Regions from separate parts of the Pseudomonas cavernae genome, predicted to be linked through region 1. Evidence: predicted binding sites of a transcription regulator. Region 1 holds the regulator's gene; each other region holds the start of a gene.
The links. Region 1 encodes FliA, which starts transcription of late flagellar genes. Its sites were predicted from a motif close to CTAAAGTTTNNNNNNNNNNNGCCGNTAA; they were not measured.
Positions count from the first base shown of each region.

Region 2: the regulator FliA is predicted to act here: its motif matches at 1,880-1,907, upstream of D3880_RS22900 (methyl-accepting chemotaxis protein).
Region 3: the regulator FliA is predicted to act here: its motif matches at 1,913-1,940, upstream of D3880_RS23505 (methyl-accepting chemotaxis protein).

Region 1 covers NZ_CP032419.1:1,987,162-1,991,680, forward strand. Annotated here, with positions in the region: gene flhF (flagellar biosynthesis GTPase FlhF) at 1-1,288, shown strand, start outside; gene fleN (flagellar synthesis regulator FleN) at 1,348-2,178, shown strand; gene fliA (RNA polymerase sigma factor FliA) at 2,175-2,921, shown strand; gene D3880_RS09205 (chemotaxis response regulator CheY) at 3,014-3,388, shown strand; gene D3880_RS09210 (protein phosphatase CheZ) at 3,408-4,196, shown strand; gene D3880_RS09215 (chemotaxis protein CheA) at 4,227-4,519, shown strand, end outside.
Region 2 covers NZ_CP032419.1:107,719-112,237, reverse strand. Annotated here, with positions in the region: gene gabD (NADP-dependent succinate-semialdehyde dehydrogenase) at 1-24, shown strand, start outside; gene gabT (4-aminobutyrate--2-oxoglutarate transaminase) at 198-1,478, shown strand; gene D3880_RS22970 (hypothetical protein) at 1,694-1,837, shown strand; gene D3880_RS22900 (methyl-accepting chemotaxis protein) at 1,980-3,053, shown strand; gene D3880_RS00550 (Crp/Fnr family transcriptional regulator) at 3,050-3,739, opposite strand; gene D3880_RS00545 (Mpo1 family 2-hydroxy fatty acid dioxygenase) at 3,829-4,353, shown strand.
Region 3 covers NZ_CP032419.1:2,739,462-2,743,980, forward strand. Annotated here, with positions in the region: gene D3880_RS12490 (efflux transporter outer membrane subunit) at 1-1,166, opposite strand, end outside; gene D3880_RS12495 (MarR family winged helix-turn-helix transcriptional regulator) at 1,205-1,666, opposite strand; gene D3880_RS23505 (methyl-accepting chemotaxis protein) at 1,975-4,119, shown strand; gene D3880_RS12505 (NADPH-dependent FMN reductase) at 4,290-4,519, shown strand, end outside.

The DNA of each region.
Region 1 (4,519 bases):
GCGTCAAGCCATGAAGCTGGTTCGCGATGAGCTGGGCGCCGACGCCTCGATCATCGGCACCCGCCGGGTCGCCGGTGGTGTCGAGCTGACCGCCGCGCTGGACTACCAGGTGCCCGCCGCGCCGCTGCAGCCGAACCCGGCGCTGGAGGCCGAGCTGCGCAAGACCCAGGCGAAGATCGCCTCGGCGCAAGCGGAACTGGCCTACCGTGAGCAGGGTGAGGCGCTCAAGGATGGCCAGCTGTTCGCCAACGAATCCATTGTCGCCCCCGAACTGCTGGCTTCGCCGCTGCGCCCCGAGCGTCCGGCGCCGGCCGCCGCCGCCCCGGTGCTGGCTGCCGCCACCGACCAGCATGCCCTCGAGGCCATGCGTTCCGAACTGCATGGCCTGCGCGAGCTGATCGAAGTGCAGCTCGGCTCCATGGCCTGGGGGCAGATGCAGAATCGCCGTCCGCAGCAGGCCAGCCTATGGCGCCGCCTGCAGCGCATGGGCCTGCCCGCCGAGCTGTCGCGCAGCCTGCTGGAGCGCGTGGCCGGCATTGCCGAGCCGCGTCAGGCCTGGCGCATGCTGCTCGCGCATCTGGCCCAGGCCATCCGCACGCCGAAGGAAGAGCCGCTGGAAGAGGGCGGGGTGATAGCCCTGGTCGGCCCCGCCGGCATGGGCAAGACCACCACCTTGGCCAAGCTGGCGGCGCGTTATGTGCTTAAGTACGGCGCGCAGAATGTCGCCCTGGTCAGCATGGACAGCTTCCGTATTGGCGCCCAGGAGCAACTGAAGACGCTCGGGCGCATCCTCAATGTCTCGGTGACCCAGGTCGACCCCGGCCAGTCGCTGCTCCAGGCCCTGGCGCCGCTGGCGCGCAAGCGCCTGGTGCTGATCGATACCGCCGGTCTGCCGGCCAACGATCCGGCCCTGTGCCTGCAGCTGGAAGCCCTGGCGGGACGTGGCATCAAGGCCAGGAATTACCTGGTCATGGCTGCCACCAGCCAGAGCCAGGTGCTCAAGGCGGCGTACCATAGCTACAAACGTTGCGGACTGTCCGGCTGCATCATCACCAAGGCGGATGAGGCCGCGAGCCTCGGCGAGGTGCTAGGGCTGGCTATCGGTCAGCATCTGCCGGTAGCCTATCTCGCCGATGGGCCGCGGATTCCGGACGATCTGCAGGTCCCCCGCAGCCATCAACTGGTCAGTCGCGCCGTCAGCCTGCAGACCGCGGAAGAGCCGAGCGAAGATGTCATGGCGGAAATGTTCGCCGGTCTCTATCAAAGCTCGCAGCGCCGGGTCGGCTAGATCTCGCGACGGACAGAACGGAAGCAGCCAAATGAAGCATGACAAGGTGTGGAACTAACATGGGAATGCACCCCGTACAGGTGATCGCCGTGACCGGCGGCAAAGGTGGCGTGGGCAAGACCAACGTCTCGGTGAATCTGTCCCTGGCCCTGGCCGACCTCGGTCGCCGGGTGATGCTGATGGACGCCGACCTCGGCCTGGCCAACGTCGATGTGCTGCTGGGCTTGACGCCCAAGCGCACGCTGGCCGATGTGGTCAGCGGTGAATGCGATCTGCGTGACGTGATCATCCCGGGCCCCGGCGGCATTCGCGTGGTGCCGGCGGCTTCCGGCACCCAGAGCATGGTGCAGCTGTCGCATATGCAACACGCCGGGCTGATCCAGGCCTTCAGCGATATCAGCGACAACCTCGATGTGCTGATCATCGATACCGCCGCCGGTATCAGCGACGCGGTGGTCAGCTTCGTCCGCGCCGCCCAGGAAGTGCTGGTGGTGGTGTGCGACGAACCGACCTCGATCACCGACGCCTATGCGCTGATCAAACTGCTCAACCGCGATCACGGCATGAGCCGCTTCCGCGTGCTGGCCAACATGGCCCACAGTCCGCAGGAGGGGCGCAACCTGTTCGCCAAGCTGACCAAGGTTACCGACCGCTTCCTCGACGTGGCCCTGCAGTATGTCGGCGCCGTGCCATACGACGAGTCGGTGCGCAAGGCGGTACAAAAACAGCGCGCCGTGTATGACGCGTTTCCGCGTTCGAAATGTGCCCTGGCGTTCAAGGCGATCGCCCAGAAAGTCGACGGTTGGCCGCTTCCAGCCAACCCGCGCGGCCATCTGGAGTTTTTCGTCGAGCGTCTGGTGCGGCACCCGTCTACCGAACCGGCCGTATGATCGCAGCCACTGGACAGCGTATGTACTACAAGGCACAGGCACGGGATTCCCAGCACCAGTTGATCGAGCGCTATGCGCCGCTGGTCAAGCGCATCGCCTACCACCTGTTGGGCCGCCTGCCGGCCAGCGTGCAGGTCGAGGATCTGATCCAGGCCGGGATGATCGGCCTGCTCGAGGCCGCGAAGAAATACGACTCCAGCAAGGGCGCGAGTTTCGAGACTTTCGTCGGCATCCGCATCCGCGGTTCGATGCTCGACGAGGTGCGCAAGGGCGACTGGGCGCCGCGTTCGGTGCACCGCAACAGCCGCATGGTCAGCGATGCGATCCGGAAAATTGAAGCGCGAACCGGTCGTGACGCTAAAGATCACGAGGTTGCTGCCGAACTCCAATTGAGTCTCGAAGATTACTACGGCATCCTTGGTGACACTTTGGGCAGCCGCCTGTTCAGTTTCGACGACCTGTTGCAGGACGGCGAACATGGCGAGCTGGCCGAAGACGCCGAGAGTACCCACTCAGAACCTTCACGCGATCTGGAAGAGGAACGCTTCCAGGGCGCTTTGGCGGACGCCATCGGCAAGCTGCCGGAGCGGGAAAAGTTGGTGTTGTCGCTGTATTACGACGAAGAGCTGAATCTCAAGGAAATCGGCGAAGTGCTGGGGGTCAGCGAGTCGCGAGTCAGCCAGTTGCATAGCCAGTGTGCCGCGCGTTTGCGTGCACGTTTGGGCGAATGGCGCGCACGCTGAGGCGCTATTTGGGGCTGTAGTTGCACGATTGATCGGCGCCTCCCCGGGGCGGGGGCGTTTAAGACTGACCGGAGGTCGACTTGGACAAGAATATGAAAATCCTCATCGTTGACGATTTCTCGACGATGCGACGGATCATCAAGAACCTCTTGCGTGATTTGGGTTTCACCAACACGTCCGAGGCGGACGATGGCACCACCGCGCTGCCGATGCTGCATAGCGGCAACTTCGACTTCCTGGTGACCGACTGGAACATGCCGGGCATGACCGGTATCGACCTGCTGCGCGCGGTGCGCGCCGACGAGCGCCTCAAGCACCTGCCGGTGCTGATGGTGACCGCCGAAGCCAAGCGTGATCAGATCATCGAGGCGGCACAGGCCGGGGTAAACGGCTATGTCGTCAAACCGTTCACGGCGCAAGTACTGAAAGAAAAGATCGAGAAGATCTTCGAGCGCGTCAACGGCTGATCTCCGCCGCGAGGGCACTATGGATCACAACGATTCCCTGCTGGGTGACCTCGAGTCGACCCTGAAAAGTCACGCCCGCGAACTGGTCGAAAGCCTGGAAAAAGGCAACTTCGGCGAGGCCGTGCAGCTCATTCACGAGCTCAACAAGGCGCGCGACCGTGGCCTCTATCACGAGGTCGGCAAGCTGACCCGCGAATTGCACAACTCGATCGTCAACTTCCAGCTCGATCCGCGCATGCCCCATGCTCAGGAAGTCTCGCAGATCACCGACGCCACCGAGCGGCTGAACTACGTGGTGACCATGACCGAGAAGGCGGCCAACCGCACCATGGACTTGGTCGAGCAGAGCGCGCCGTTGGTCAACGATCTCAGCGACGAGGCCCAGCGCCTGAGTGCCGACTGGGGGCGTTTCATGCGCCGCGAGTTGGGTGCCGACGCCTTCCGCGATCTGGCCAAGCGCATCGAGCTGTTCCTCGCCCGCAGCGAGCGCGACACGCACAAGCTGTCGGCCAATCTCAACGACATTCTGTTGGCGCAGGACTTCCAGGACCTCACCGGGCAAGTGATCAAACGGGTCACCCAGCTGGTCACCGAGGTGGAGAGCGATCTGCTCAAGTTGATGCTGATGGCCAGCAGTGTCGATCGCTTCGCCGGCATCGAGCACGATCTCGATCAGCTGCGTAGCGAACAAAAACAACAAAAAAATCCATCCCAGGGTGAAGGTCCGCAGATTCATGCCGATAAGCGTGATGACGTCGTATCCGGTCAGGACGATGTCGACGATCTGCTGTCCAGCCTGGGTTTCTAGGTTCTGGCTGAACCTTTTGGAGCACGCACAATGAGCTTTGGCGCCGATGAAGAAATCCTCCAGGACTTCCTGGTAGAGGCCGGCGAGATTCTCGAGCAACTTTCCGAGCAACTGGTCGAGCTGGAAAGCCGGCCGGATGACGCGGACCTGCTCAATGCCATCTTTCGCGGGTTCCATACCGTCAAGGGCGGTGCCGGCTTCCTCCAGCTGAACGAGTTGGTGGATTGCTGCCACATCGCCGAGAACGTCTTCGACATCCTGCGCAAGGGCGAACGGCGGGTCGATTCGGAATTGATGGACGTGGTTCTGGCTGCGTTGGATGC
Region 2 (4,519 bases), 1.9 Mb from region 1:
AAATACCTGTGCCTGGGGTTGTAAGCCAAAACTAATGAGGGCGGATGACGCCAGGCGCGTCATCCGCCTATGCATTTGTAAAACCCGCGCGTCCGGCCCAGGCCCTTGCAGTCGATCATCGTATGCTGCCAGTGCTGCTTAACCAGGCGCATTTGTCCTTGAACTGAACCGCACGATGAGCGGCCAATGAGGAAACCATGAGCAAAACCAACGAATCCCTGCTGCAACGCCGTGCTGCCGCTGTCGCCCGCGGTGTCAGCCAGATCCACCCGATCGTCGCCGAGCGCGCGGAAAACGCCACCGTGTGGGACGTCGAGGGCCGCGAGTACATCGACTTCGCCGGCGGCATCGCCGTGCTCAACACCGGCCACCTGCACCCGAAGGTGATCGCCGCGGTGCAGGAGCAGCTGACCAAGCTGACCCACACCTGCTTCCAGGTGCTGGCCTACGAGCCGTACATCGAGCTGTGCGAGGAAATCGCCAAGCGCGTGCCGGGCAACTTCGCCAAGAAGACCCTGCTGGTCACCTCCGGCTCGGAAGCGGTAGAGAACGCGGTGAAGATCGCCCGCGCCGCCACCGGCCGCGCCGGCGTGATCGCCTTCACCGGCGCCTACCACGGCCGCACCATGATGACCCTCGGCCTGACCGGCAAGGTCGTGCCCTACTCCGCGGGCATGGGCCTGATGCCCGGCGGCATCTTCCGTGCCCAGGCGCCGTGCGCGCTGCACGGGGTCAGCGAGGACGAGTCGATCGCCAGCATCGAGCGGATCTTCAAGAACGATGCGCAGCCGCAGGACATCGCCGCCATCATCATCGAGCCGGTGCAGGGCGAGGGTGGTTTCTACGTCAACTCCAAGGCCTTCATGCAGCGCCTGCGCGCGCTGTGCGACGAGCACGGCATCCTGCTGATCGCCGATGAAGTGCAGACCGGCGCCGGGCGCACCGGCACCTTCTTCGCCACCGAGCAACTGGGCGTGGTGCCGGACCTGACCACCTTCGCCAAGTCGGTCGGCGGCGGCTTCCCGATCTCCGGCGTGTGCGGCAAGGCCGAGATCATGGATGTCGTCGCCCCCGGCGGCTTGGGCGGCACCTATGCCGGCAGCCCGATCGCCTGCGCCGCGGCGCTGGCGGTGATGAAGGTGTTCGACGAAGAGAAACTGCTGGAACGCTCGCAGGCCGTCGGCGAGCGGCTGATCGGCGGCCTCAAGGCCATCCAGGCCAAGCACAAGGTGATCGGCGACGTGCGCGGCCTCGGTTCGATGGTCGCCATCGAGCTGTTCGAGGGCAACGACGAGAGCAAGCCGAACGCCGAGCTGGTCACCAAGATCGTCGCCAAGGCGCGCGACAAGGGCCTGATCCTGCTGTCCTGCGGCACCTACTACAACGTCATCCGTTTCCTGATGCCGGTGACCATCCCCGACGCGCAGTTGGACCAGGGCTTGGCGATCCTCGCCGAGTGCTTCGACGAACTCGCCTGAGTCTCACCAGTCAGGCGTATTTGAGACCCGCTCCGGCGGGTCTTTTTTTGCCTGGAACAAGGCCTGCGACCAAAGCGCGATGGCCGGAACTGGCGGCGCGGGTAAGGTGCCGCCATTTTGCGGAGGCTGGCGATGAGCACGCTGGCGACCGGTGGCGGGCCGCGGGGCTGATCGCCGATACCGAGCCGGGGAGCCGCGGGCTGCTTGCCGAGCTGGTGCGCCAGGTGCGTGGCGATGCCCAGCTGGCGCATCTGCCGGCGAAGCCCGAGTTGGCCGGTCTGCTGGCGAGCAAGGCGGCGCAGATGCTGCGGCTCGGAGCCACGTCCGTGCAGCGGGCGCTGGCGCAGGTGGCGGACTGACCGGCGGGCAGCGTCAGCCAACGGCCAGCGGGCGGCAAAGTTTTCAAGTCGCCGTACTTGCAGCCGATCTACTGGAGACTTAGGTTCCGCGCGTCCGGCGTGGAGCCGTCGTCCAGCCCAGATTGCCTTCGAGGCTCCTCCGATGCGCCCTGCCTACGCCCGCCACCCCTATGCCGCCCTGCTACACGCCATCGGCCTGGGGGTGCTGATGGCGACCTACGCCCATTGGCAGCTGCCGTTGAGCTGGAGCATTCCCGCCTACCTGCTGCTGGCGCTGTGGCCATGGCTGGGGCCCTGGAAGGTGGCGGAGCACGAACTGCCAGCGCCGCAGACGGCGTTGCCGGCAGTGGCGGCGCCCTGTGCGGCCTGCGCCCAGCGCAACGCCCGCGCGGCGCACTGGGCCGGCGCGGCGCAGCAGTTGGCCGCCGGCCTGCAGGCGCACCGGCTAGGCCTGGAGCAGACCGGCCTGCAGCTGGACGCGCTGCTGCACCAGGAGCAGGCGGGCGGCGCGCGCCTCGGGCAAACCCTGGTAGTCGCGCAGCAGGCCAGCCGGCACAGCATTGCCGGTCAGGCGCAACTGCAGGAGGCGGCGACCCGCATGCGGGCGTTGGGCGAGCAGACCCACACCAGCTGCGAGCTGCTCGAGGGCCTGAATGACCGCAGCGCGCAGATCGAACTGGTCACCCAGGCGATCCAGTCGATCGCCAGCCAGACCAACCTGCTGGCACTCAACGCCACCATCGAGGCGGCGCGGGCCGGCGAGCAGGGCCGCGGCTTCGCCGTGGTCGCCGACGAGGTGCGCAACCTCGCCGGGCGCACGGCTGCGGCCACCGGCGAAGTCGGCCAGATCGTCGGCGACATCCGCCAGCAGAGCGCCGCCGTGGTCGCCCATCTCCAGGCCCAGGCCGAGCAACTGGAGCAGGCCGCCGGTCAGCTCGGCGACACCGCCGAGCACTTGCAGGGCGTCACCGCCTTGGCTGCCGAGGTGGAAAGCCAGCTGGCCGGGATCGGCGGTGACAGCGCCAGGCAACAGCAGCAGCTCGCCGAGCTGACCGCCAGCCTCGCCCAGCTGCACGCCAGTGGCGCGGCCAACCATGCCCATAGCCGCCAGTTGGGCGAGCACGCCGAGGCCGGACAGTCGCACGCGCCGCTCGCCGCGCTGGCCGACCCCGCCGGCATGGCGAATGACGATGTGCGGGTCGGTAGCCGCGACTAGCGTTTGCCGACCTGGCGCAGGCGTTCCAGGTCGAGGATTTCGATCTCGCCATAGGTCAGGCGTAGCACGCCCTGGGCTTCGAGGTCCTTGAGAATCTGGTTGGTGGTCTGCCGCGAGATCGCCAGCATCAGCGCCAATTGCTCCTGGGCCAGGTGGATCAGCCGGCGCTCGCCACTGACCTCGCCATAGCCCTCGGCGATCATCACCAGGCGGCGCGCCAGGCGTGGCGCGGCCGGCAGCAGGCTCATCTCCTCCAGGGCGATAAAGGCCAGGCGCAGCTTTTGGCTGAGCAGCAGGGCGAAGTCACGCCAGTGCTGCGGCTGCCGTTCGAGCAGGGCGAGCAACGCCGCCTGCGGCACGCTGAGCAGCACGCAGGGGCCGTCGGCGTAGGCGTCGTGGGTGCGCGGCTGGCCGTCGAACAAGGCGATCTCGCCGAACCAGTAAGGCGGCTCGATCAGGGTCAGCAGCGCCTCCTTGCCGGTCTGGCTGACCGCGCCGATGCGGATGCTGCCGGCGACCACCGCGTACAGCCCGCAGGGTTTGTCTCCGCGGCTGAACAGCCGTTGCCCGGCGTCCAGACGGCGCAGGCTGGCGGCGTCCAGCAGGGCGTCCTGCAGCTCGGCCGGCAGATGGCTGAACCAGTGGCCGCTGAGCAGCAGCGGGCGGTAAGCGTGGGCATCGGACATGCTTTCCCTTGGGGTTTGTCGGCTAGCTGACAGAGCGCGCGGCGCGCGCGGGGCATTATCGGCGCTACTAGCCTGCGAGGATAACCCTAATGAAAACCCTCACCGAGCACCTTGGCCAATACGCCGAGTACCACCGCGACCGGCGCAACATCGCCAGCCACTTCATCGGCATTCCGCTGATCGTCCTCGCCGTCGCCGTGCTGCTGTCGCGCCCGGGTGTGGAAGTGTTCGGCCTGTGGCTGTCGCCGGCGGCACTGGTGGCGCTGGCGTCCGCGTGGTTCTACCTGCGCCTGGACCTACGCTTCGGCCTGGTGATGGCCGGGCTGCTGTGGCTCAGCCTGTGGGCGGGCGCGGTGCTGGCGGTACAGGGCACGGCGGTCTGGCTGGGAGCCGGTCTGGGGCTGTTCGTCATCGGCTGGCTGATCCAGTTCATCGGCCACTACTACGAGGGGCGCAAACCGGCCTTCGTCGATGACCTCATGGGCCTAGTGGTCGGCCCGCTGTTCGTGGTCGCCGAACTGGCCTTCCTCTGCGGCCTGCGCGACGAGGTACGGCGGGCGGTGGAGAAGCGCGCCGGGCCGACCTGCATTCGCCACGGCAAGGCGCTCGGCTGAGCTCGGCAGGCAACAAAAAAGCTATGTTCCAGTTACGTGTTGCAACCCGCGCGCCCGCTCTGGCTCCCCTCTCCCTGCTCTCATTTATGAAGAGGGGGAGAGGGGCTGGGGAAGAGGGAATCAGGTCGGGCAAGGCGTTGGCCTGACCGCTCCACCCCTCTCCCTA
Region 3 (4,519 bases), 750 kb from region 1:
TGGCTGAGATCCTCGCTGACCTCACCGAGGGCGCTGACCAGCGCCTTGTTGTACTGGGCCACGGCGAGATCGTAATCGGCGTCCGCGCCGGCCAGATCGGCACGGCGGCGGCCGCCGTCGAAGATCGGCAGGGAAATCGCCGGCGCCACCTGATAGAAACGGCTGGAGCCCTGGAACAGGTCGCCACCGTGGCTGGCCAGCAGGCCCGCCATGGCACTGAGGTTGAGGTTGGGATAGAACTCGGTCTTGGTCGCCTCGATGCCCTTGCTCGCCGCTTCTACCCGCCAGCGCGCGGCGATCACGTCCGGACGCCGGCCAAGCAATTCCGCCGGCAGGTTGGACGGCAAGGCTAGCGCCGTCGGCTGCAACACCTGTGGACGGTCGATCTGCTGACCGCGGTCCGGCCCCTGGCCGAGCAGGACCGCGAGCGCGACGCGCTCACTGTCGATCTGCTGCTCGGTCGCCGCCAGTTGCTGCTGGGCGCTGGCTTGCAGGGTTTGGCTTTGTTGCAGTTGCACCTTGCTGTCCAGCCCGGCATCCATGCGCTGCTGGCTGAGCTTGACCAGATGCTCGGCGCGCTGCAGTTCCTCGCGCGCCAGATCGCGGGCGATAAAGGCGTAACCGAGCTGGCTGTAGGCACGCGCGACATTGGCGGACAAGTTCAGCCGCGCGGCCTGCCGATCGACCTGCGCGGCGCGCGCCTGCCCCAGTGCGGCCTCCCAGGCGGCGCGCTGGCCGCCCCAGAGGTCGAAATCGTAATTGAACCCCAACGACAGATACTTCACCGCCGAAAAGCTGCCCCCCAGGGGCTGCGGCACCAGGCTTTCCGGCAAACGTGAGCCGGCATAGCTGGCAGTCGCAGTCACGGTCGGTAAGCGCGCGGCATCTTCGGCCATGGCCTGGGCGCTGGCCTGACGCGCCCGGGCATCGGCAATCTGCAGGTCGGGCGTGCCTTGCAGCGCCTGCTCGATCAAACCGCTGAGCTGCGGGTCGCCCAGCACCTGCCACCAGTCTTGATGCGGCCAGTTGGCAGGCGAGAGCGGCACCCCGGAGAGACTTTTCCCGGCTTGCAAGGCCGCAATATCCAGGGGCTTGCCCTGCGGCTCCAGGCCATTGGGACTCACACAGGCGCTGAGCATGAGCAGCGAACTCAACAGCGCGGACATAGGCAGAGTGCGGGTAAATCGGTTGAAACTACACATGGTCAACGCTCCGCCGCAGCCGTGGTGTGCGGTTGCAACATTTTTTCCAGTAGACCGAGCAGGCTTTGCAGCTCGTCATGGCTAAGCCCGCGGGCAAGTTCGTTCATGGCCCTGGCCACCACTTCCGGAGTTTGCTGACAAACCGCCTGCCCCGCAGCGCTCAGCGTCAGGCGCACACAGCGGCGATCCGTTGGACATGGCTTGCGATGCAACAGCCCCTTCTTCTCCAGGCGGTCGAGCATGCGCGTCATCGAGCCGCTGTCGACCGACAGCAGGCGGCACAGGTCTGCGGGGGTGTTGGCCTTTTCCAGGTAGATGTAGATCAGCACCTTGAACTGCGCGGCACTGATTTCCAACGAGGCCAAATGGCTATCCAGCAGCCGATCCTTGAGCAGTGCGGCACTGCCCAAGTAGTGGCCGATGGAGCCGGAAAAGGGAAAGTCGGCGGGGCTGTAGTGATTCATGACAAGGCTAATATCTGTCTAGGCAGCAATACAGCCAAGATAATACTGCCTAAGCAGTAGTTAGCAACACATCTTCTGTTGCATAGGCGCGACAATCTGTTGCAGATGACGCAATTGCTCATTCGCACCGGCTAAAAGGTGGACCAGCGTCAACACGAAACTAAGCGGTTGTTCAGCACAGTTCTTGCTGTATTGAGTCTGCTGCGTCTGAGCAGCGCCTGGTGGCCCTGCGGCGCACAAGCTTAAGTCAAGAATTCCCAGACTGCGCCGATAGAGAGTCTGTAGTCCGACAAATGAAGGTGCTCCGCATGTTTCCCAGTCGTCTCTCCATCCAATGGAAAATCACCCTGCTGGCCGGCCTCTGTCTACTCGCCATAGTGACCCTGCTGGTGGGCGCGTCGCTCTACCAATCCAAACGCAGTGCCGAAATGGTCAAGGCCTCCAGTTCGCAGATGCTCGAAGAGTCGGCCCTCTCGCGCATGCAGGCCCGCGGCGAGACCCAATCGCTGCGTATCCAGCGCTACTTCATGGATGCCTACCAATATGGCAAGGGGTTTTCCCGTCAGGTTCTGTTCCTCCGCGAGCAGGCGGAAAAACGCTTTCTCGACGCCTTTGACCTGCGTGAAGACCTGACCCGTCAAGTGCGTGGTGCCCTCGATGCCAACCCGGCCCTGCTCGGCCTCTATGTGGTATTCGAGCCCAACGCGTTGGACGGCAAAGACGAGCTGTTCGCCAACCAGGCCGAGCTCGGCAGCAATGACCAGGGCCGCTTCGCCCTCTATTGGTCACAAGGCACGCCCGGCCAACTGGAATCTGAAGCACTGACGGAAAAGCTGCTGAACGACACCACGGTCGGCGACAACGGCTCGCCCTACAACGCCTGGTACACCTGCCCGCGCGACACCGGCAAGACCTGCCTGATCGACCCTTATGTCGACGACGTCAACGGTCAGCCGACCCTGATGACCAGCATCGCCTTCCCGCTGGAGCAAAATGGCAAGATCATCGGCGTGCTGGGTGTCGACATCAGTCTCGCCAGCCTGCAGCAGCTCAGCCTCGCGGCCAACCAGGAGCTCTACGAGGGCCAGGGGCACGTCAGCATCATCAGCCCGGCCGGTCTGCTCGCCGGTCATAGCCGCGATGCCGCACAGCTGGGTAAGTCGGCCGGTAAAGCCTATGGCGAACAAGCCGCGGAGCTAATGAGCCTCAGCAGCCAGGGGCAGGCCCAGGTCCTGCACCACGACGGCATGCTGCGCGTGTTGCAGCCGCTGTTGCCGATCCCCGAGTCCAAGCCCTGGAGCGTGCTGCTCGAGGTACCACAGCAAGCGCTGCTCGGTCCGGCGCAGAAGCTGGAAGCCGAACTGGATGACCGCCGCCTGTCCGACAGCCTGTTCGCCCTGAGCATGGGCCTGCTGGCCGTGCTGCTCGGCCTGCTGCTGATGTGGCTGACCGCGCGCGGCGTGACCCGGCCGATCCTCAATGTGGCCGCCATGCTCCGCAACATCGCCAGCGGCGAGGGCGACCTGACCCGCCGCCTCGACTACGACAAGCAGGATGAACTGGGCGAACTGGCCGGCTGGTTCAACCGCTTCCTCGACAAGCTGCAACCGATCATCGCCGACGTCAAACGCTCGGTTCAGGATGCCCGCGGCACCGCCGACCAGTCGGCCGTCATCGCCAGCCAGACCAGCTCCGGCATGCAGCAGCAATATCGTGAAGTGGATCAGGTCGCCACCGCCTCCCACGAGATGAGCGCTACCGCCCAGGATGTCGCGCGCAGTGCGGCGCAGGCCGCCGAGGCCGCTCGCGGCGCCGACCACGCCACCCGCGAAGGCCTTGGCGTGATCGATCGCACCACCAGCACCATCGACGCCCTGGCCCGCGACATGAGCAGTGCCATGAGCCAGGTCGAAGGCCTGGCGGTCAGCAGCGAGCAGATCGGCTCGGTGCTCGAGGTGATCCGCGGCATCGCCGAGCAGACCAACCTGCTCGCCCTCAACGCCGCCATCGAAGCCGCTCGCGCCGGCGAAGCCGGACGTGGCTTCGCCGTGGTCGCCGACGAGGTGCGCAACCTGGCCAAACGCACTCAAGACTCGGTGGAGGAAATCCGTCAGGTGATCGAAGGCCTACAGAATGGCACGCGCGAGGTGGTCAGCTCGATGCACAACAGCCACCAGCAAGCGCAAGGCAGTGTCGAACAGGTCGAACTGGCGGTCGCCGCATTGCGCCGCATCGGCGAGGCGGTTTCGGTGATCACCGACATGAACCTGCAGATTGCCAGCGCCGCCGAGGAACAGAGCGCGGTGGCCGAGGAGATCAACCGTAACGTCGCCACCATCCGCGACGTCACCGAGTCGCTGTCCGGCCAGGCCGACGAGTCGGCCCGCGTCAGCCAGTCGCTCAACAGCCTGGCCAACCATCAACAGGGGCTGATGGACCAGTTCCGCGTATAGCCCGCCGCAAAGCAGCCGGCAACGCGAGTTGCCTGGCTGCCCTGGGGCGCTTGCCCCAGGCTCCCGAACAGCCGCTGGCGTCATTCGACCACCAGCCTGACGCCCCACCATTTGCCCGCTCGGCTGCGCCGCATTAGCCTGCGCGTCATCATTCGAAGGGAACCTCAAGAATGCTGAATTTCGCCATCGTCGCTGGCTCCAGCCGCATCAACAGCCAGTCGACCAAGATCGCCCGCTACCTGCGGCAACGCCTGATCGAGCTGCAGCACACCAGCGCAGCCCAGAGCAGCCTCATCGATCTCGGCGCCGGCCCGCTACCACTCTGGCCCGCCGAACACAGCGGACCGTGGAGCCAGTATGCCGAGCAACTGCAGGCCGCCGATGCGGTGATCATCATCGC